4 regions of the Pseudoalteromonas sp. S1650 genome follow, and region 1 is predicted to be linked to each of the others. Evidence: predicted binding sites of a transcription regulator. Region 1 holds the regulator's gene; each other region holds the start of a gene.
The links. Region 1 encodes LexA, which represses DNA repair genes until DNA is damaged. Its sites were predicted from a motif close to TACTGTATNNNNATACAGTA; they were not measured.

Region 1 (5,534 bases):
CAATATAAGCTTTTATTGTTGCTTGGTAGGTTCTTAATTAAATGCTTTTTGGCACTGTAAAAGCTCGAAAATTCTTTAGCGGATATAGGAAAAGTGAAAATAAAACACAGGGCTAAGTATAGAAATAAACGCATATCCATCACATCAGTGAACTACAGGAAGCGCTATTTTAGAGCGACTATTCTAAAAATGAAAAGTTTTTCAACTCAGCTATAGTTGTTAGGCCGTTTTAATTAAAGGAATTACAACTATGTTATTAGGTGCCTTCTCAGTGAGTTTAAATGTCAAAGATATTCGTGCTTCAAAGCAGTTTTATGAAAAGCTAGGTTTCAACGAGTTTGCTGGGGAGATAGAACAGCATTGGCTAATTATGAAAAACGGTGAACATTTAATTGGTTTGTTTCAAGGTATGTTCGACAAAACCATGCTGACCTTTAACCCAGGGTGGGATCAAAATGCTGAAGCTTTGGATGAATTTGCAACCTTTGAGCAATTAGCTGCACAATTTCAGCAACAAGGATTAGAAATACAAAAGGCCGGTGACGCGAGTTTTATTATCACCGACCCAGATGGCAATCCTATTTTGATTGACCAACACGTGTAGCTGGCTTTTTACGTTTAATTCGAACGTTTTGTAGTAACAAGAGAACTCCTGTAATACAAAATAGTACGCTGGTGGCCGAGAAGCTGATGAGTAGTGGATTGTTAAAGTTCTCACGCTCATCATAATCCATAATGTGTAGCATCCAGAAAAAGTCGAAAATGCGCCACAGGGTGCTGCGCACAGTAATAAGGTTACCGGTTTGGCTATCTAAATATAAGGTTGTTGATCGCCAATCATCAAAGCTTACTTGCCAAACATTGGCTTTGTGACCGACTTCTCTAGGCCCTTTTGTTAATAACTGCGCTTGCGTTATTTTTGCGTCAATAAGCAGGTGAGCTTGCGCATTTTCAATGATTTGCGCTTTACTCGGTGCAGGCATTTTAGCACCTGTTCTACCATCAAAGTTGAATGTACCGCTAGAGGTTGTTACTTCTATAATCGGTGTATTTAGAAAGTGGCTATATTTAATACCTTCGATTTGCTCAAATTGCGCTGTTATTTTATCAATTGAAGCAGGGTAGTCCGACAATAAAAATGGGCTACTTAAACTGCGATTAGCCAGATGCTTACCATGCACTTTTTCAAGTGGTAATGAGCTCATTACCAGCCCTCCTAAGAGCCAAAAAAAGATCTGCAAAGCAAGTAAGTAGCCAAGCCATTTATGCCCTTTACGAGCATACTTAAACAGGCGTTTATTCATTATTACCCCGTTATTATTGTTATGTGGGCGCTATTTTAGGTTGTTTAGCTAGATTGCCAATGCGGCATAATGTCGCATTAACTGTATTCTAGATTTGGTATATATACAAAACTGAGTTAAAGTTTCAGTCGATATCAATAGAGGGTAAAAACGAGAGTATGTCGGAAATTCAATTTTTAAATGTAGATCTGGAGCTTGAATCAAAGCACGATATTAGTGCGCTTGTTGCTGATTTGAAGAAAAACGCCATGGTTTTACATTATGACCAAGATGAATACCGCCAACTAGCACGTATTGAAGCAACCGCAGATATCAGCTCTCCAGATAAAGCCATTAACCAGCTTTGCGAGCTTATTGAGTCTTGCTCGCGCAATGCATTAAAACAGTGGTTATCGTGCTCAAAGCGTACATTTGATATAGGCTTTGAATCAGGTAATTCGCCTAAATGCTTTAACCAACCCCTGCATGCCGATACCTTGTTACGTATCTCTGCAATTGGCGCAGGGATTGAAATTACTATTTATCCTGTCGAAAAATAGCCTGAATTTATCGCTCTACAACAGCTGCGGTCATTCTTGATACGCAGCAAAGCTCTCCTGCGGCATTGGTAATTTTAATATCCCAAACAGAAGTTCGCTTACCTAAATGCAACGGTCTTGCTGTTGCTGTTAACGTTCCTTTGCGTGACGCTTTCATGTGGTTGGCATTAATTTCTTGGCCAACAGCATAGAACTTATTGAAATCAACCACGAAATTTGCTGCATAGCTTGCCACTGTCTCTGCTAATACAACGTTTGCTCCGCCATGAACCATACCCATAGGGTTATGATGCTCAGGAATAGCAGGCATAGTTGCCATTAAATAATCATCACCAATTTCAGTTACCTCAATGCCCATAGTTTTCATTAAAGTGCCTTGACCGGTGATCCCCTGTTCTAGCTCTTTGCAAAGCTCTAACGTGATTGGGTGGTGCCAAATACTCATTGTGTTTCCTTAGCCTGCTAATTAAAGCTAATACCTTATGGCATCTTTCGGTGTGGTTCAATGTTAGTTTTGTAGCAATATGATGGGGTTAATTTAAATTTGCGATTTTCAAATAACTGTATATACTCACAGTTAAATGTACTGTATGGAAAACCAGTTGTATGCGCCCATTAACTAAACGCCAATCGCAAATTTTAGAACTAATTAAAGTCTTTATTAAAGATACAGGCATGCCACCTACGCGTGCTGAAATAGCTCAAACATTAGGTTTTAAAAGTGCCAACGCTGCTGAAGAACACCTAAAAGCACTGGCTAAAAAAGGCATGATCAAAATGAAGCCTGGGGCGAGTCGCGGTATTCAGTTAATTGAAGAAGATGAGCCAGAGCAATTAGGCTTACCTTTAATTGGCCGTGTTGCAGCCGGTGAACCTATTTTGGCGCAAGAACATGTTGAAAGTCACTGCCAAGTTGATCCTTCATTATTTAAGCCTGCAGCCGATTTCTTACTGCGTGTAAATGGCATGAGTATGAAAGACATTGGTATTATGGATGGCGATTTGCTTGCAGTACACAGAACACAAGTTGCTGAAAACGGGCAAGTAGTTGTAGCTCGAGTCGATGAAGATGTAACAGTTAAGCGTCTAGAAAAAGCGGGTCGCAAAGTACTTTTACACGCTGAGAACGAAGAGTTTTCGCCTATTGAGGTTGATCTTGAGCACGAGTCGTTCAACATCGAGGGGTTAGCTGTTGGGGTTATTCGTAACGCTGATTGGATGTAACTTTTCCCAATTTGGTGCATCAAATTGACTCAATTTGGTGCGCCGCTGAAATTTTACTACTTAATTAGGATTTGTGAATCCTTACTCTTCATTTAAAGCCTTATATGGCGCAGTTTTCCTCTCTTTTTATATTTCGTTTTTACTCCTAAACATTAAATAACGCGCTGATTATAGTTGTTATTTCTGCACCAAAATAAACATTTATTATCATTAAAACTTGCTTATTGGTCATTTTTTAACTAATTGGTTAATACACTGTATTAACACCTAATTAATAAAAAGACACAAAAATGTGCGAGGTGTTAGACAGGGGGTAGGTATCATAAGTGGGTCAAAATGATACGTAGTCGCTCTGAACAATAAGAAAAACGAATGGGCACCTTGTTGTATCGCCTTTTCGCTTTGCGTCTTGCAATAGCATCTAAAGGAGCCGTCACATGGGTAAACTGCGTTACGCCTTGTGGCTTATATTGTTTGCACTTCCTGAGCTTGCATTGGCAAATAGCCAATACAATATGCGTAAAGGGGTGACCGATATAAGTAATAATGTTTATGAGTTACACATGACGATATTTATTATCTGCTGTGTAATCGGCATCATCGTATTTGCGGTGATGTTTTGGGCTTTAATACACCACCGTAAATCCAAAGGGGCCAAGCCTGCCCAATTTCATGAAAGTACAAAAGTTGAAATACTTTGGACTGCCATTCCATTTGTCATCTTAATCGCCATGGCTGTGCCTGCCACAAAAACCTTAATTGCCATGGAAGATGCCTCTAAAGCCGATATCACCATTAAAGTGACGGGCTCACAGTGGAAGTGGCATTATGAGTACATGGGTGAAGACATTGCCTATTACTCGATTCTATCTACTCCTAAAGATCAAATAGACAACCAAGCAGAGAAAACTGAACATTATTTGCTTGAAGTAGATAAACCGCTAGTACTTCCTATCAATAAAAAAGTTCGCTTTTTAATGACTTCAGACGATGTAATTCATTCATGGTGGGTGCCTGATTTTGCGGTTAAAAAGGATGCAAATCCTGGGTTTATCAATGAAGCGTGGACACGTATTAACGAGCCAGGCGTGTACCGTGGCCAATGTGCTGAGTTATGCGGTAAAGATCATGGCTTTATGCCTGTAGTGGTGAAAGCTTTACCTGAAGATGAGTTTGCTAATTGGCTTGCAGATGCTAAGCAAGAAAAAGCCAATGCGGCCGCAGCGGATGCTGCTTTGCTTGATCAAACATTACCGAAAGAAGAGCTTATGACCTTGGGTGAGCAAGTCTACATGGCTAGTTGTGCTGCATGCCACCAACCTACCGGTATGGGCCTACCTGGCGTATTTCCAGCACTTAAAGGCAGCCCGATTGTATTAGGTGATGTAAAAGATCACATAGATATTGTGTTACACGGTAAGCCTGGCACAGCAATGCAAGCGTTTGATAAACAGCTTTCAATCAAGCAACTTGCTGCGGTTATTACTTATAAGCGAAATGCGTGGGGTAATGACACCGGCGATGTTATCCAACCGAGTCAAATTCAAGCCGCGATTGATGCAGCAGCGGAGGCGAACTAATGAGTAACGTTATTAACGAGCAAGCAACTGGGCATGCGCATCACGACCATCATCACCCTGCTAAAGGTTTTAAGCGTTGGCTTTACACCACCAATCATAAAGACATCGGGAGTTTATACCTGATTTTTTCACTCACCATGTTTTTAATTGGCGGAGCAATGGCAATGGTGATCCGCGCTGAACTGTTTCAGCCTGGATTACAGTTAGTCGATCCGCACTTTTTTAATCAAATGACTACCGTACATGGCTTGATCATGGTGTTTGGTGCCGTTATGCCCGCGTTCACTGGGCTTGCAAACTGGATGGTACCTATGATGATAGGCGCACCGGATATGGCCTTACCACGTATGAATAACTGGAGCTTTTGGATATTGCCTTTCGCATTTTTAATCCTGTTGGCTTCGTTACTCATGCCGGGTGGCGGTCCTGCGTTTGGTTGGACTTTCTATGCACCACTCTCCACCACTTACAGTAACGACAACACCGCACTGTTTGTATTTGCTGTACATATCATGGGTATCAGCTCAATTATGGGGGCGATTAACGTTATCGTGACTATCGTCAACCTAAGAGCGCCGGGTATGACGTGGATGAAGCTGCCGCTATTTGTATGGACATGGTTAATCACTGCATTTTTGTTAATTGCTGTTATGCCTGTTCTAGCAGGGGCGGTCACTATGGTGTTGACCGATAAATACTTTGCAACCAGCTTTTTTGATGCAGCCGGTGGGGGCGACCCTGTGATGTTCCAGCACATTTTCTGGTTCTTCGGTCACCCTGAAGTGTACATCATGATTTTACCAGCCTTTGGCATTATATCGACTATCGTACCTACCTTCTCGCGCAAAAAGCTATTTGGCTACGCGTCTATGGTGTATGCAACTTCA
Region 2 (5,534 bases), on a different contig from region 1:
CAGTGGTTTAACAGGGCTGAGCCTATACCTTGCTGATGACATTCAGGTGCAACAGCTATTCTCACGACTCTCGCTGAGTGTTTACACAAATCTTCTGCTTTTCGGCTTAATTGAGTCAGAGTTTGCGCCATTAAATGACCATGTGGCCGACGCTTTCCTCTTATAACCTGCTCTGCAATCTCAGGCGTTAAGCCACCCTCAATAGCAATTAAGCAAACGGCTTTTAATGCATTTTCTTGTTTGCAGATAGATAGCTGTAGCTCTGGGGCATCAAGCAATTGGCGTAAGTCGTTTACCGTGGTTTGATAATGAGCCAACGCCAATAGCGCCATAATTTGGCTAAGCAACTGCTCATCATCAATGAGTTGCTCTTTGCTTATGCTTTCGAATTGATATGACTCTTTACTCTGCGTTTCTAGATATTTTGCATCAAGTAATAGTAGTTCACGTAGGCTATTTTCTAGGGGGTCATACTTGGCGAAACGAACAGGTTCATCCAAAGTAATTGCCTTTAGCGATTTAAATTGGCTACGTAAGTAATGTAAAAAACGTAACGTGTAACCACGCCCATTTCCTTCATAACCAACCATAGTGCTGGCAAATACGATCCGTGGATAACTTTTTAGGATCTGCAATAGCATAGGAACCGGAATCGCTGCTGCTTCGTCGACAAATAACAGATCGCAATCAGGTTTTTCATGTAGCAGTGTATCTGGCGCAATATAGCTAAGGTTAGCTAGTTGCTTACAGTTTTGCTCTTTGCTAACACCAAGCTCAGCGGCTAAATGCTTAAAGCTTGTTTGTACGGCTTTGGCTTGGGTGGCGCAAATTAGGATTCTTTTATCTTGAAGATTTGCTGCTGCAAGCCCTAAAGCGGCTGACTTACCACGACCTCGGTCTGCACTGATCACAAAAGGACGATTAGCGCGCCCTGTTGCGGTTTTAATAATTTGCTCAACACATGCTTGTTGTTGCTGATAATTTATCTCAGCAGTTGCTGGCGAAATAGATTGGTAAGCAGGAGGCGAGTGCTTAGTAAAATAATGTGGCTGCAATTTTAGCTTGGCGAAAAAGCGCTGATTAAAAAAGCTGTGTTTAATTTCTTCGCCATAAGAGGTAATACTTGTGAGTGCTGGGTCTTGCCAGTTATTATCATCGGGCAGCAATAATATCAGTACACCGCCTGCTTTTACGGTACCGGCAAGCGCGGCTAGTTTATCGGCATATAAACCGCTAAAACCATCAAAAATTGCGTGATGAAACTCTTGACCAAGAATCTGGTGAGCATGTTTTGGGAACTCACTATTTGCTAATAGTGAGCTGCTACTGAAAACATAGGTATTTTTAAGCGCTAATTGGTTTGCAAACTGATAGCACCAAGTTTCGCTGCCTTGCACAATGACAAGCTGGCGATGCTTTGCAATCACCAGCTCATTACATAGCGCTGTTATATACTCATTATAAGGCTTGAAGTCTTGCATACTGTGTTACAAGCCATTTGCTGCCTAGGTCATCAAAGTTCACTTGAATACGTGACTGTGCGCCGCTACCTTCGTAATTGAGTACGGTTCCTGCACCGAACTTAGCGTGTAATACGCGCTGTCCTAAGTTAAAGCCGCTATCTTCAAATGCGGCATGTGTTACTGATGGACTAAAACGACCTGCCGCAGGTGGCCTTGAAACCTGTGTTTTAATACGAATTTCTTCGATACAGTCTTCAGGCATTTCGCGTAAAAAGCGTGATGGGCTGTGGTATTTTTCTTGTCCGTATAAACGGCGGCTTTCTGCGTGGCTAATATATAGTTTTTCCATCGCGCGAGTCATGCCAACATAACATAAGCGACGTTCTTCTTCTAAACGACCAGACTCTTCATTACTTTGTTGTGATGGGAACATGCCCTCTTCAACACCCACCATAAATACCAGCGGGAATTCTAGGCCTTTTGCTGAGTGCAGTGTCATCATTTGCACCGCGTCTTCGTGCTCATCAGCTTGACCTTCGCCAGATTCTAGAGAGGTATATGCCAAAAAGCCTTGCAGTGGTGAGCTGAACTCTTCATCTTCAGGGAGTTCGTATTGACCACAAGCACTAATAAGCTCTTCTAAGTTTTCTACGCGGGCACGGCCTTTTTCACCTTTTTCAGCTTGATACATTGCCATTAACCCCGAGCTTTGAATGGTGTATTTCGCTTGCTCTTCTAGGGTGAGATCGCTGATTTTATCTTCGATATGCTCAACAAGTTCTAAGAATTTTGTCACGGCACTTGCTGCACGGCCAGATAAGTGCTGCTGCTCGATAATAGCTTTAGCGGCATACCAAAGTGGCAATGACTCATTGCGCGCGCAATCACGAATGTGGCTTAGTGTTTTATCACCAATGCCGCGAGCAGGGGTGTTAATAACGCGCTCGAAAGCCGCATCATCTTGACGGTTACCAACTAAACGTAAATACGAAAGTGCATCTTTGATCTCTTGGCGCTCGAAGAAGCGCATACCGCCGTAAATACGGTATTTTAAACCTTCTTGTAGCATTGCTTCTTCGAGTACACGAGATTGCGCATTGTTACGGTATAAAATCGCGGCGTCTTGTAATGCATTACCTGCATTTAGCCAGCTACGTAGTTTGCTGCTAACAAAGCGCGCTTCGTCTAATTCATTAAACGCAGCGTAAACTGAAATCGGCTCACCATCATTGCCGTCTGTCCACAGGCTTTTGCCCATGCGTTCAGCATTGTTTTTGATCAGCGCGTTTGATGCTTTCAAAATTGTTGCCGTTGAACGGTAATTTTGTTCAAGGCGAATGGTTTCGGCTTCGAAGTCAGTTAAAAAGCGTTTGATATTCTCAATTTTTGCGCCACGCCAGCCATAGATACTTTGGTCATCATCACCTACGATCATAATACTGTTGGTGTTACCTGCGAGTAATTTTAACCAAGCGTACTGAATCGTATTGGTATCCTGGAACTCGTCTACCAGCATATGGGCAAAACGCTGTTGATAGTGACGTAAAAGTGTTGGGTGGTTCTTAAGTACTTCGTAGCAGCGCAGCAGTATTTCTGCAAAGTCGACTAAACCTGCGCGGTCACAAGCCTCTTGATATGCAGCATAGACTTTCAGCATCATTTGCTCATTAATATCGTAGGCTTGAATGTCTTTAGGGCGCAGACCTTCATCTTTTTTCGCGCTGATATACCAACCAAATTGTTTTGCAGGCCACTTTTTATCATCGATGTTCATCGCTTTAAGTAAGCGTTTGATCATACGTTGTTGATCGTCAGAATCTAAAATTTGAAAGCTTTCTGGCAAGTTCGCTTCACGGTGATGGGCGCGCAGAATACGATGAGATAAGCCGTGGAAAGTACCAATCCACATACCACCAACCGGTGCTTTTAACGTTTCTTCTACACGAGTGCGCATTTCTTTCGCGGCTTTATTTGTGAAGGTTACCGCAAAGATACTGTATGCAGAAGCTTGCTCAACTTGCATGAGCCATGCGATGCGATGAACAAGTACTCGAGTTTTACCAGAACCTGCACCTGCAAGTACTAGCATATTTTGCAATGGGGCTGCGACTGCATCCCGTTGTTTGTCATTTAAGCCATCGAGTAATTCAGAAACGTCCATCGTTACGCCTTTTCAATCTATAATGGGTGGAGTATAACAGGTGTTTATGCAAGGCTAAATAAAATACTGTTTTTATAAACAGCTATTTTGGCAAGTCATTAAAATTGAAGTATAAAAATTGTGAATTTGACCGATTTTTAGCAAAAAAAACTAAAATCAAAATAACGCTCCTTTTTAACACTTTGATTTGTAAGCCATAATAAGTTGGCATAAAGTGTGTTTACTAAAAGTATAATCATTAAAAACTACAGAGGTTAGTATGGCAGAGCAAGGTTCTGGCGGTAATGTAATCGCAGCAATATGTAATATCTTTTTTCCTGGTTTAGGGCAATTGGTACAAGGCCGTTTAATGGCGGCTATTGCATTCTTTTTAGCATGGGTTATCAGTGGGGCACTAATTTACGTTGCAGTTGGCTTTATTCTACTGCCAATCGTATACCTATGGGCGATTATTGATGCTGCGCGCTTCAAATCGCGACTCTAGCTATTTTAAATAGCATAAACACGAGCGCCCCGTTGGCGCTCGTGCTGATTTAAGACTACAAAACTCGCCACGTTTAGCTGCAAACGGTATAATTAGCAGATAACGTATTAAGAGTACCCTCCATGGAATATCAATTTATCCGCGATCCTATTAGCGGTTTACGCATTAAAATCTCCTCTGAGCATGCAGTTATTGGCCGTTGGCTAAACGAAGAAATCGGTAAAGAAAAAATCGCGATGGTACAAGCATTGATCTCTGCGGTTAAGAGCAGTCATGAGCCTTTAACCTTACAAGGTCAAGAAATTGATTTGATCTTAAGTAAAGACGAAGCGCTGTTCGAAGCACATGCGTTACATCAAGACAACGAAGACTTAGTTGCCTACCAAGATGATGATTTAATGCTTGAAGAAGAAGGCCTGTGCAGTGGCTGTGGTTTTGAAGACTTTGTTGATTTAATTGAATCTTGGCAAGAATTTACACAAGGCCGATAAGCAGACATATGTTCTGCTTATCGGTTGCTAATTTATTGCTCGCTCACTGATTTAACAGCCGCTAGTAATAAATCTTCTGTTAAGCGTACTTTGTAATTTGGGTTGGCGTATTGAAAATTAACTAACCCATTAGTGTCTATAACAAACACTGCAGGTACGGGTAACGCTACTTTCACTTCGCCCTCTAACGAGACAAAGTTAACCCCAAGTTTGTTGCGGTAAATCTTTGCTGTTTTGTCATCTAAGTAAAACGCTAAACCTAACTTTTGTGCCAACAAAAGGCTGTCGTCAGACAATAATTGATAGTTTGGTGAAGTAATTTTTGATTCAGCGAGCTTTTCAGGACTATCTGGCGAAACGGCAATTATTTGTGCTCCTAAATCCGCTAGCTCTTTCTCAATTTTTTGGACATTGGCCAATTGCTTTGAACAATATGGGCACCAGCCACCACGATAAACAATGAGCACAGTCGTTTTTTCTTTAAAACGCTCAGCGAGTGAGACGGTTTTACCGTATTGATCTTTTAACTCAATATTTGGCACTGCTAAGCCGGGTAATAATGGGCTAACTTGCTCTGCTGATTCGGCAATATTGGTTGCAGTCGCAGCAATAACTTGGCTTGATAGTACAAATAGTGCACTGATGAGTAGAGATTTAAACATGGGTTTCCTCGGTTATTTTTATCAACTGCAAAGCAGACCTGATCATATGTGTTTTTATTTCATCAATGACAAAATTATCTGTAGTATATACATAATTGAAAATGCAAGTTGGGATAAAGAATGTCTGCTAATTTACAAAAACTCGTTGTTATGCTCGAGATGCAAAATGCGATGAATACTAAAGTTCATGAGCAATGGTTTAGCCAAGGTTTTGAATGGTATCGTGCAATTTGGGTTGAGTGTGCTGAAATGCTGGATCACTACGGTTGGAAG
Region 3 (5,534 bases), on a different contig from region 1:
TGCCCCTTCAGAATTAACCGAAATGAGTCATATCGGTTACTTAATTAAAGGCCTTAATATTGAGCTGGATTCTTGTGACTCTATAGAAATAGAAGAACTATATCCTTTTACTGAAATTGAATTCCTGAGGTTAAACTTTACGAATTGTCAGCTTTTCATTGAAGACTTAAGTTCTCTTCAATATTGGCTAATGGAATTAACTAATTTAAAAGTCATCATCTTGGAATATGGGCAGAAAGATAATGGTTTTTTTGAAGTAATAATAAACTCATTGTCACGATGTAGAACTTCCCCATTAACTGTCATTTTTGAGCTTCAAAAAAGAAAAGGCCCTAAAAAGATTGAGCCAACTTTTAATTTCACTTCAATCTCATTAGATAAATGTAATTTGTACATTGCCCCGAAGATGAATATCAACAAAGATTCACTTGAAAGATTTCTAGAGCAAAATATACCTATAACTAATGTATCATTTAAGGATTTTCAATTCTCTGGTCATTTAGAAGTAGAAAATGGAGAGTGGCAATTAGATGTTAATTCACTCGTACTAGTGCAATATAAAGAGGTTATTTTTTCTTTTGAGGGTAGAGATGACGACGGAAGATTCAAATGTTCTGGTAGGTCTATCTGGAAGAGTGCGGAAAAAGGCTTTTACTTTGCCGCTAACTTACCAGTTAGATACTTGGATTTTAATGATGATGAGGAATATGCAAGTATTAAATTTAATAAAGTAGAAATTGATGATTTTGGGGATTGTATCGTGAGGGGTGTATGGATTCAAAACCGCGAGGAATGGATAATTGAAGGTAAACTCGCCAAAACATAAAGCTTTATACTAATGAAAGTTAAATATCTTAGTTTTTTATGGGAAGCACACTTCCCTTTAAGAAATTATTAATGCCTTTGAATAAATACCTCTTTTGCTGCACAAGCTGATACTGTTATTACTTTTATAGTAAACACCATTTAAAGTTTCCTGATTTTAGCTACTTTAATTTTAGATGAAGAAACTAAACTTGCGGGTTCACTTGAAGCTAAATTTTGGAAAATAAAATTCTTTTTAATGCCTTGGCAGGATATGAAGAAGATCTACCTCGGCATTGTAACTGATATAGAGGCCTAGATAGCATTCCACCTTTAACTTGACTCAAGCGCTTTAACTTTTTTAGTTGCACTAAATCTTCTGTGACCACATTTGGCAATATGGCTATTCCCATTCCTTGTGCGACTGAGCGAGCTATAGCTTCATTACTCCCTAGTTGCATACTATTGGTAACTTTTATACCTTGCTTTTCTAACATTTTAACTGACATTTCACGTGTTCCAGAACCTGGCTCACGGAGTAACCAAAACTGTTGGCTAAGCCATTCATTTAAATTAGGGCTAGGCTTAAAATGAGGTGGGATAACGACACTCATCAAATCATCTTGCCAGTGTGTAGGTACTATCTTTTTTTCTGTTGGTGTCCCTTCAACAAGAGCCAAGTCAATAGAGCACTCAAGCAAAGCATGTTCAATTTTTTCCGTATTTTCGACCTTCACTTCAACTTTTATATTTGGGTAAGCACTACAGAACCTGGCTAAGTAAGGTGGTAACCAATAACTTGCAATTGTAGTGCTAGTACCAATGACAATTGTGCCACGCTTTAGTCCGGTACGTGACTTTATATCGTCTATTGCCGTCTTTTCAATAGCAAAAATATTACGAGCATGTTCATATAAAGCAACTCCGCCCTCAGTTAATGCGAGTTTTCTCCCTTTGGTGGCACGTTCGATAAGTTTAAGACTTAATTGATGCTCTAGCTCTTTTAACGCTTTAGATACCGCTGGCTGACTGATGAAAAGAGTTTCTGCCGCACCCGAGAAACTTTGCAATTTCGCTACAGTATAAAAGACTCTCAATGCGTGCAAGTTCATAAGATAACCTAAAGTTATTAAATCATAAAATTAATGTATTGGAGTTATATTTTGGGTCTTTCTAAAATGCAGTCAAGTAAATAAAGCAACTTATTGAAGGACGTTTATGTTGTTCTATACGCGGTGTCTATTTAAATCCCAAACAAAAAAACTCACAGATAGTCGATGGTGGTTGGGCCTAATGTTGGTAACTACATTAGCAAGTATATCAATAGCCCTAAGTAAACTTTCCGTTTTGCAAAATGCACAAGTTAGTTCACTCACTATTGGAATTATCCTCGGCATCATAGTAGGAAACAGTTTGTTTTCCCGTATCGCAACTCATACTGATATTGGAGTAGACTACGCAAAAAGCTTCTTACTTAAAGCTGGCATCATTTTATTTGGCTTTAGAATTACATTCTCACAAATAACAGAAATTGGTTGGTTAGGGCTAGTTATTGATTTAGCCATATTACTTGGTACATTTATCCTAGCGATTCAGTTAGGTAAACGTTTATTTAAACTTGATGAGCAAACAACTATTCTTATTGGTGCTGGGAGCTCTATTTGTGGTGCTGCAGCAATAATGGCAACAGAACCAGTTATTAAAGCACAAGCACATAAAGTATCTATTGCGGTTGCAACAGTCGTTGTATTTGGAACGCTAAGTATGTTTACTTACCCCTTAATGTTTGAATATATAGGGTTGAGTGAATACGAGTACGGAATTTTTGTTGGTTCAACCATTCATGAAGTAGCTCAGGTAGTTGCTGCGGGTACCGCCATTAGTGCAAATGCAGCCGACACGGCAGTAATTGAAAAAATGTTAAGGGTAATGATGCTTGCCCCATTTTTGTTTGGTTTATCATATTGGCAAAAACGAAAGGATACAAAGAAAAACTATAACTTAGAAAAATCTTCAGGCCTATCAATTCCTTGGTTTGCGGTTTACTTCATTTTAGTAAGTGGATGTAATTCACTAATTAACCTATCCCAGAGTACAACAAACAATATTGTGTGGTTTGATGATATATTACTCACTATCGCCATGGTGGCATTGGGACTACGAACTCACATTGGGGCAATTCGTCAAGCTGGAATAAGACCCCTACTTTTGGGAAGTTGTTTGTTTTTATTTTTAACGTTAGGCGGTTTCGGAATTAACACTGGAGTAAAAGCACTTTTATAATTGGGTTCAACTACAGGCGGATCGTTAAAAGTGCAAAATATGATTAGTCTGATCTTGCTTCCTAGTCGTTAGCGTGTAGACGTGAAATCTCTCTCAAATACAGTAATAAAAATTTATACTACATGATTTTTTAAGAGGAGCGCTTGACCGCACCTGCGAAGGCAAAATTTAGCGGTCAAGCGATAAACTGTTATGAATGTTTATGGTTGAGAATTCAGCTCAATTGGAGAGAAAAAATCAGAAATAGGAGGTTTAGCTGTTTCATTGGGCCAAAGTATATTCTCTACTTGTTTGCTCTGCTCCCAATGAACAAAGTCAGGAGCTTTGTCTATTTTCGCCTTTTTAATATTGGCACCAGAAGCGCTACTCAAATTATCAGCAACACTTTCAACAAAAGATAACACGTTTGGCTCATCAGTTGCTGCATTATAGTATGCAATCAAAACCCCATTGAAGAAAACAGCTTTATCATCGTCTTCCGCAGAAATTGAACATAAATCCATAGTTACTCCAGCTCATATATTTTTGCCAAAGCTATCATATGCATTAAATCGCGCCTGATTCTGGGAAAAAGGTTTAAATTTAACTAATAATTGATGAAATCACATAGACCGCGAGCCTAAAAGAAACTTCTTGGTTGTAATGTGGAATATTCACATCTAAAATTACTGTTTATTTGTACAGTATTTTGTGATTATGCTTAGCAAACTTACCCCTTCAACCACAAAGCTACCTATTGCAGACTTTTCAGTTGCTGCAGGTTTCCCCAATCCATGCGAAGATCACCTATCCGACTCAATCAGTTTAGATGAGCTCCTAATTAAGCGCCCTAGTAGTACATTCCTATTCAGGGTGTCAGGCAACAGCATGTCCCCAGACATTACTGACGGCTCGATAATAGTTGTAGATAGGTCAGTAACAATTAAAACTGGACGAATCGTATTAGCTACATTAGACAACGAATTTGTTGTGAAAGAACTACAATTAAAAAACAACAAAGCCGTTTTTATTAGTAAAAACCCCGACTTCGAGCCAATTGAAATTGATATCGATGAATACAATGACTGGGATACCCATGTAGTCTGGGGCGTTGTCACTGGTTTAATCAAGGTATTCTAATTATGTGGGTTCTTTGCGACATCAATGCTGCTTACGTTTCGTTTTGCCAACTCTTTAACCCCCAATACGACTTTGATAAAACCCCTCTTGGAGTACTCAGTTCGAACCAGGGTAACGTAGTAGCTCGAAATCAAGCTATCAAAGATTTAGGTATCAAAATGGGAGAGCCTGCATTTAAAGTTAAGCAGCTGGTGGCTGCGCATGGTGGCCACTTATGGGGGAGTAATTTCACGCTGTTTGGTGATTTGAGTAACCGTTTTCATACCGAGTTAGAGTACTTCCTATTCGATACAATACGATACTCTGTTGATGAATGCTTTGGGCGCATCGATATAAACTTTACAAAAGATATAAAAGACTACGCACACACCATACAGAGGACACTTAAGAGGAACTTAGGTATTAGTTGTGGTTTGGGTATATCTCAGACAATGACACTAGCGAAACTTGGAAGTCACTGCGCCAAAAAGAAAGAGTGGAAAGAACACACCAATGGTGTGGTTGTATTAGATTCACAATACAAAATTGATTGGGCTCTCAAACATACTCCTGTAGAGGATATTTGGGGGGTTGGAAGCAAAACAACTAAAAAGCTAAATAAATTTGGTATCTATACGGGATATGACCTTAAAAATGCCGACATTAGTTGGATCAAAAAGACGTTCACAGTTGTTCTTGCCCGTACTGTGGAAGAGTTACGAGGAAAACCTGCGGTAGAATTGAAAGATATTAACGACTCTCGCGATAGAATTTGCGTATCTCAGAGTATGGGAAAACCGGTGATTGAGCTTACGGAGCTTTCTGAAGCTGTTACAGCACATACAACAAAAGCAGCGTTTAAGCTTCGTCGATTTAAATCTTATACATCAGCAATAACAGTATTCATCCACACAGATTCATTTAGACAGGCAGAGCCGCAGTATCATAAGTCACAATCAATAAAACTACCCTACCCCACAGCGGATACATCTACACTGGTGTCTTATGCAAGCTTTGCATTAAAAGCTATTTTTAAGAAGGGGTTCAATTACAAAAAAGCCGGTGTTATTTTTGATGAACTTTCATTACAAGATGATATGCAACAACTTGAGCTTTTATCGGAGACTTTACCACTGAATATTAGCTCAAAAACGTTAGTGATTGATGAGATAAATAAAAAATTTGGACGAAGTACATTGAAACTTGCAAGTGAAGGACTCTCTAAATCTTGGAGACCTAAAGACGATTTAGCACCGCTAAATTACACGACTAAACTCTCAGATATCCCTACTGCGAAAGCAAAGTAAATTAAAAGTAATTTTCAATTATTATAGCTCCCGAGTACAAGA
Region 4 (5,534 bases), on a different contig from region 1:
CCAACATTAAACAACTTTTGGAGGCTAATTTGGAAACAGGAATGATAATTTCGTTAGCATTGTACTTCATCGTCATGTTGGGGATTGGGCTATATGCTTATAAGCAATCTACCGACGATGTATCAGGCTATATGCTAGGTGGTCGTAATTTATCACCAAGTGTTGCTGCGCTTTCAGCTGGCGCATCTGACATGAGTGGTTGGCTGCTAATGGGCCTACCAGGTGCAATGTACTTGTTTGGTTTAAGTAAGGTTTGGATTGCCATTGGTCTAGTACTCGGTGCTTGGGCTAACTACTTCTTAGTCGCGCCTCGCTTGCGTGTTTACACAGAAAAGGCGAATGACTCAATCACCATTCCTGATTACTTCGCAAACCGCTTTGATGATAATAAGAATATTCTGCGTGTTATCTCTGCGATTGTAATCATTGTTTTCTTTACTTTATATACCTCATCAGGTGTTGTTGCAGGTGGTAAGTTGTTCGAAAACTCATTTAATATGAGCTACGAAATGGGTCTATACATCACAACAGGTGTCGTCGTGTTATATACCTTGTTTGGTGGCTTCTTAGCCGTGAGCCTGACTGACTTTGTGCAAGGTTGTATCATGTTTATCTCGCTGCTGGCTGTGCCAATTGCGACGTTTACCATGCTTGATCAGCCAGTTATGGATACACTTGCCAATGCACGCTATGACTTATTATTAAGCTCACCAAAAGAATCAGAAATTCATGCACTTAATATGATGGATTGGTTTGCAGGTGGTTCGACTATAGCGATTATTTCAGCAATGGCATGGGGCCTTGGTTATTTTGGTCAGCCACATATTATTGTGCGTTTTATGTCTGTACGTTCAGTGAAAGATATGCCAACCATGCGTCGTGTGGGTATGTCGTGGATGACGCTATCAGCAATTGGTGCTGTGCTAACTGGTCTATTTGGTGCTGCTTATATGCTTGAAAACCAAATGCCTATTGATGATAAAGAAACTATTTTCTTAGTGTTGTCTGAGCTTATCTTCCATCCTTTAATTGCCGGTTTCTTATTGGCAGCAATTTTAGCAGCAATTATGAGTACCATCTCTTCACAGTTGTTAGTGTGTTCAAGCTCTTTAACTGAAGATTTCTACAAAATTTACTTAAACCGTAGTGCATCTCAAAAAGAGCTGGTTTTAGTTGGTCGTATTAGTGTTATCTTAGTTGCCTTATTTGCTATTTACCTAGCTTATGACCGTAATAGCTCTATTTTAGACTTAGTAAGTAATGCATGGGCTGGTTTCGGTGCAGCATTTGGTCCACTGGTGCTACTGAGCCTTTACTGGAAACGCATGAACTTACAAGGGGCTATTAGTGGCATGGTTGTTGGTGCAGCAACAGTGCTGTTTTGGATATACGCGCCAATTACTATTGATGGCCAAGCACTAAGTGCAATCATTTATGAGATTGTCCCTGGCTTTATTTTATCAACAATAGCCATTGTTGTTGTTAGCCTTATGACGGCTGAGCCGAAAAAAGAAATTACAGACTTATTTGATGAAGTTGAATCGTCATTGTAGTTTTTGATTAAACACAAAAAAGGGCAACGGATGTTGCCCTTTTTTTATGATCTAAATTTGCGTTTAGCTTGCCGCTTTTTCTTTTATATCAGCAACGTTATCGTCTGACTTTGCTTTTTTAGGTTTAGCTGGCGCGTCTTTTGCACCTTTAAGTACCGCCATAAATTGGTCTTTTTCTTTTGCCATTTCAAGCGCCAGTGACTCAATTTGTTGCTCGCTTAATGGTACATCAACTTTTTCAAGCATAAGTTCTAATGACTCAGCAATGTCGAGCATTTTGTCATACGCATCAGCTTCTTTCTTAGTAGTAAACGTCATGCGCTCGACTCCGTTTCTTTCTACAACATATTTAACAACAACAGCCATGATTTCTCCTGCATTTAAGCCTGGCATTGCAGCGTAAAATCGCTGCTAAGATTACTGTTTTTATATACAGTAATGCTTCGAGCCTTACTTTGCAAGTAACTTGAGAAAATTTTTATTTAGTAAATTTGACAATACTTTGTGTATTAGCTTTATTTAAAATGTTACCCAAAGTTAAACACAAGCGATGGAGTGAGTGTTGGGTAATCGCTAACTATCAGTCCAAACAAGGGCGTCATGGAGGAAATTATGAAATTACTATCAAGTATTTTACTTGCCGCTACTCTTGCATTACTACCTGCTACACAGGTATCAGCCGAAACACCAACCAAAGCAACACAAGTTAAAATGCAAAAGCTGAGTATTAATAAAGCCAGCATTGAGCAGCTAACTCAATTACCGGGTATTGGTGAGTCAAAAGCGAAAGCGATTGTCGAGCATCGCACCAAGCAAGGCTCGTTTAAGTCGCTAGAACAATTAAAAGAAGTAAAAGGAATTGGTGATAAGCTATTCGCTAAACTTGAGGGGAAAATTACACTATAAATAGCAGGTTATCACCTATACAGGGCGTTATTCGCCCTGTTTAAATTCATTGATAGCCTTGTCTAAATGCGCTAACGCGAACATGTTTTCGATAGGTGTTGTGATAAGAGGGTAACTTAAACCTGCTAACAACAACCAAGGAATAAGCATCCACCCTTCAAAGTAAGCTAAACCTAAAAATAATGGCGTTAAAAAGGCAAGCTTACATACCGATAAAATGATCTTTTTGCTCGGGCTTAAATGAGCTAAAGCAAGAGCAATAATCTGCTGGCGTTGCCTTACTTTAAAGTTTTTTAAAGTAGGGATTTGGCTAGTAAAAAAATAAATCATTATAGCGACTTTTTGCTCACTAATCGGCTAACTAAAACAGCCACAAATACCACTGAAAATGCTGCAAAAATCACTTCCATCCATGCCGGCATGCTCATTGAAGCAAACTGCCAATCGATATTGCCACAATCACCAGTGGCAGCAAAGAAGCTAGGGATCCATTCATGCAAAGGCATAAAACTTGGGAAGTTAGGTTCAAATGCACAGCTAAATGCAAACGGGTCGGTATTGTTTTGCATTGCAATGTGTTCTTTAGCAATAAAGTAACCCCAAATTGCTGAGATACCCCAAGTGGCAAATGCGAGTAAGCGAACAACCATACTTTTTGGGTTAATCGCACCAATCACACCCGCTGCAAGTAAGCCTAAAACAGCGGTGCGCTGATAAATACACATGATGCAAGGCTCAAGTCCCATGTTGTATTGAAAAAACAATGCTGTGACTTCAAATGCGAGTGAAATAAACGCTAGTAATAACCAAGGTGTTCTTTTAGTTGCTAATTCTGCTAACCAATTCATGAAAGATCCAATTTCAAATTGTTTTCAAGATTATGCTTAGACAGGGCTATGGGTGCAAGTATCTAAGATGAAATTATACGAAAAAGGAGTCGACAGACTCCTTTTCATTAGTCATATCTAGGCAGGCTATTACACACTAACAGCCTGCAAAGACTCACTTTGGTAACAGCCTAATACACGTGTGTACTGAGTGTGTTCTTTCAGCTCTTCAAGCGCTTGCTTAACATGTAAGTCATCAAGGTTTGCTTCGAGGTCAACATAAAACACTTCTTCCCACGGATTTCCTGGTACGGGGCGAGATTCTAGTTTTACTAGGTTAATTTGGTGATGTTTAAAAATCATTAAAGCATCAGCCAATGAACCTGCTTGTTGTTTAGTCGCCATGATTAAACTGGTTTTGGTCGGAATTTGTTTCGATACTTGTAGCGGCTTACGGGCGACAACAATAAAGCGGCTGTGGTTTTCGCTTTGGTTTGCAAGGCCTGACTTAATTACTTCTAAACCAACATTTTTGCCAGCTTGAGCTGAGCCGATAGCGGCGCTATTTGCTGTTTCAACCGCAGATTGCAATGCGTGGAAGGTTGAATCACAGGTTTCATGTTGAATGTCACCTAGCCCTTGAATGAAACGGCTACATTGAGCAAAAGGTTGTGGATGAGCAAAAATTTTATTGATATGAGATAGCTCAGTACCTGGCATTGCTAATAAACAGTGCTCAACGCTATGGGTTACTTCACCTACAATTGATACTTGTGCGTGTTGTAATAAGTCGAATACTTCATTGATACTTCCTGAGCTGGTGTTTTCAATTGGCAGTAAGCCAAAATCAGCCTGTCCACTTTCAACTTTACCAGTGATCTGTTCAAAGCTAGAGCAACCCATTTCAATCACTTTGCCAGGGCGGCGGCTAAAATATTTATGGCAGGCTAGTTGGCTATATGAGCCTTGCCCACCCAAATACGCAACACGATGGCTTTCGCTCATAGCTTCTGGGTTGAGGTTCTTTTGCAGCATGGCTTGCTGGTTTAAAACTGAGTCTTCAAGAATAGTTTGAAACACATTATTAATGTAGTAAGCGTCAAGACCTAATGACTTACCATAACTGATTAGTTTTTCCAGTAGTGCTTGTTCGCGAGCTTCATCACGAATTGGTTTGTTATTGGCTATTTTATATTCGACTACGCTGTGGCTTATACGGCGTCTTTTAGCCAGTAACACAAGTAAGTCGGAGTCGATTTCATTTATATCGTGTCGTAACGCATTTAATGTATCAATGCTCATGTTGGTTTCCTCATTCCAAAACAGTGCACAAACAAAAAAGCCTCCCAAGAGGGAGGCTTTAGCTATTCGGTGAAATTATCTCGCAAACAGTTAAGCCTCCTCTATCTAAAGAAGCTAAAAAAAGAAAAATAAGTGCGAGAGATATTTTGTTTCATTGGACTAATGTAAAAATACTTCTATGTAAAGTCAACTGCATAAACATGCTATTTTGGACAAAGCGAAAGATTCCTCAGAAATTTCATTAATCTTCATAAAAAATTTATAAATCTAAAAATGAATCTGGTATATTTGTTTTTGCATAATAAATAATAACAATTATTAATAAGGTAGTCCTGTGGTGTATCGACGACCGCCATCCCGGTTTGGGGTGAATTCATTAAGTATGAAATTGTCGCTGTTAATCTCTGCTATTTGTTTAATTGCAGGTATTTGCGCTGCAGCTTTAATGCTTAAATCAGAAGAAAAACAGCTTGTTTTTGAAGAGCACGAACTTTTAAAGCATTCGAGTGAACGCTTGAGTCGTCAATTCAATCGCTTAATTAACACCAAAATAAATATTGCAGAGCAAGCTAACAATGTCGTTAGTAGTCAGCTACTGCATAATGAGTCACATCTACAAAATAACCGCAGCGCAGATATAAAGTTTGCAGTTGATGGCAGTATTCGCAGCACTTCTGAGGATGGTTTATCAGCTTCATTTATTCCACAAGACCAGTACTCTAATTTTTATAAGCAGCTGATTAACGATTCTGAATCGCTATGGAAAATTGTCTCACCAACGCTTATCCAAGACTTTTTTAATTTTTATTTAATCACTAAAGATAACTTTATACGTATTGCTCCACCTAATTGGGCGCTCAATGTACCGGGCGATTTTGACTTTACCAAAGGCGAGACATTTAATTACGCACAAGCTGCAACAAACCCGAGCCGAGAAGCTGTATGG

Region 2: a site for LexA is predicted at 3,689-3,708, ahead of uvrD (DNA helicase II). Genes of this name have one in related genera too.
Region 3: a site for LexA is predicted at 3,754-3,773, ahead of CWB80_RS00115 (LexA family protein). Genes of this name have one in related genera too.
Region 4: a site for LexA is predicted at 1,972-1,991, ahead of CWB80_RS14720 (YebG family protein). Genes of this name have one in related genera too.

Annotation. Positions count from the first base shown of each region.
Region 1 covers NZ_PNDF01000068.1:13,457-18,990, forward strand. Annotated here, with positions in the region: partial or broken gene CWB80_RS17825 (endonuclease) at 1-134, opposite strand, end outside; gene CWB80_RS17830 (VOC family protein) at 251-604, shown strand; gene CWB80_RS17835 (PepSY-associated transmembrane domain-containing protein) at 579-1,304, opposite strand; gene CWB80_RS17840 (hypothetical protein) at 1,463-1,843, shown strand; gene CWB80_RS17845 (PaaI family thioesterase) at 1,851-2,288, opposite strand; gene lexA (transcriptional repressor LexA) at 2,450-3,067, shown strand; gene coxB (cytochrome c oxidase subunit II) at 3,505-4,647, shown strand; gene ctaD (cytochrome c oxidase subunit I) at 4,647-5,534, shown strand, end outside.
Region 2 covers NZ_PNDF01000090.1:3,099-8,632, forward strand. Annotated here, with positions in the region: gene CWB80_RS20225 (GNAT family N-acetyltransferase) at 1-1,481, opposite strand, end outside; gene uvrD (DNA helicase II) at 1,459-3,624, opposite strand; gene CWB80_RS20235 (hypothetical protein) at 3,884-4,108, shown strand; gene CWB80_RS20240 (YacL family protein) at 4,231-4,599, shown strand; gene CWB80_RS20245 (peroxiredoxin-like family protein) at 4,632-5,261, opposite strand; gene CWB80_RS20250 (dUTP diphosphatase) at 5,382-5,534, shown strand, end outside.
Region 3 covers NZ_PNDF01000002.1:4,333-9,866, reverse strand. Annotated here, with positions in the region: gene CWB80_RS00135 (hypothetical protein) at 1-826, shown strand, start outside; gene CWB80_RS00130 (LysR substrate-binding domain-containing protein) at 1,035-1,916, opposite strand; gene CWB80_RS00125 (YeiH family protein) at 2,023-3,087, shown strand; gene CWB80_RS00120 (hypothetical protein) at 3,288-3,590, opposite strand; gene CWB80_RS00115 (LexA family protein) at 3,784-4,206, shown strand; gene CWB80_RS00110 (Y-family DNA polymerase) at 4,209-5,492, shown strand.
Region 4 covers NZ_PNDF01000047.1:48,725-54,258, forward strand. Annotated here, with positions in the region: gene putP (sodium/proline symporter PutP) at 42-1,553, shown strand; gene CWB80_RS14720 (YebG family protein) at 1,617-1,919, opposite strand; gene CWB80_RS14725 (ComEA family DNA-binding protein) at 2,166-2,459, shown strand; gene CWB80_RS14730 (DUF6170 family protein) at 2,487-2,789, opposite strand; gene dsbB (disulfide bond formation protein DsbB) at 2,789-3,307, opposite strand; gene CWB80_RS14740 (chorismate mutase) at 3,437-4,588, opposite strand; gene CWB80_RS14745 (EAL domain-containing protein) at 4,971-5,534, shown strand, end outside.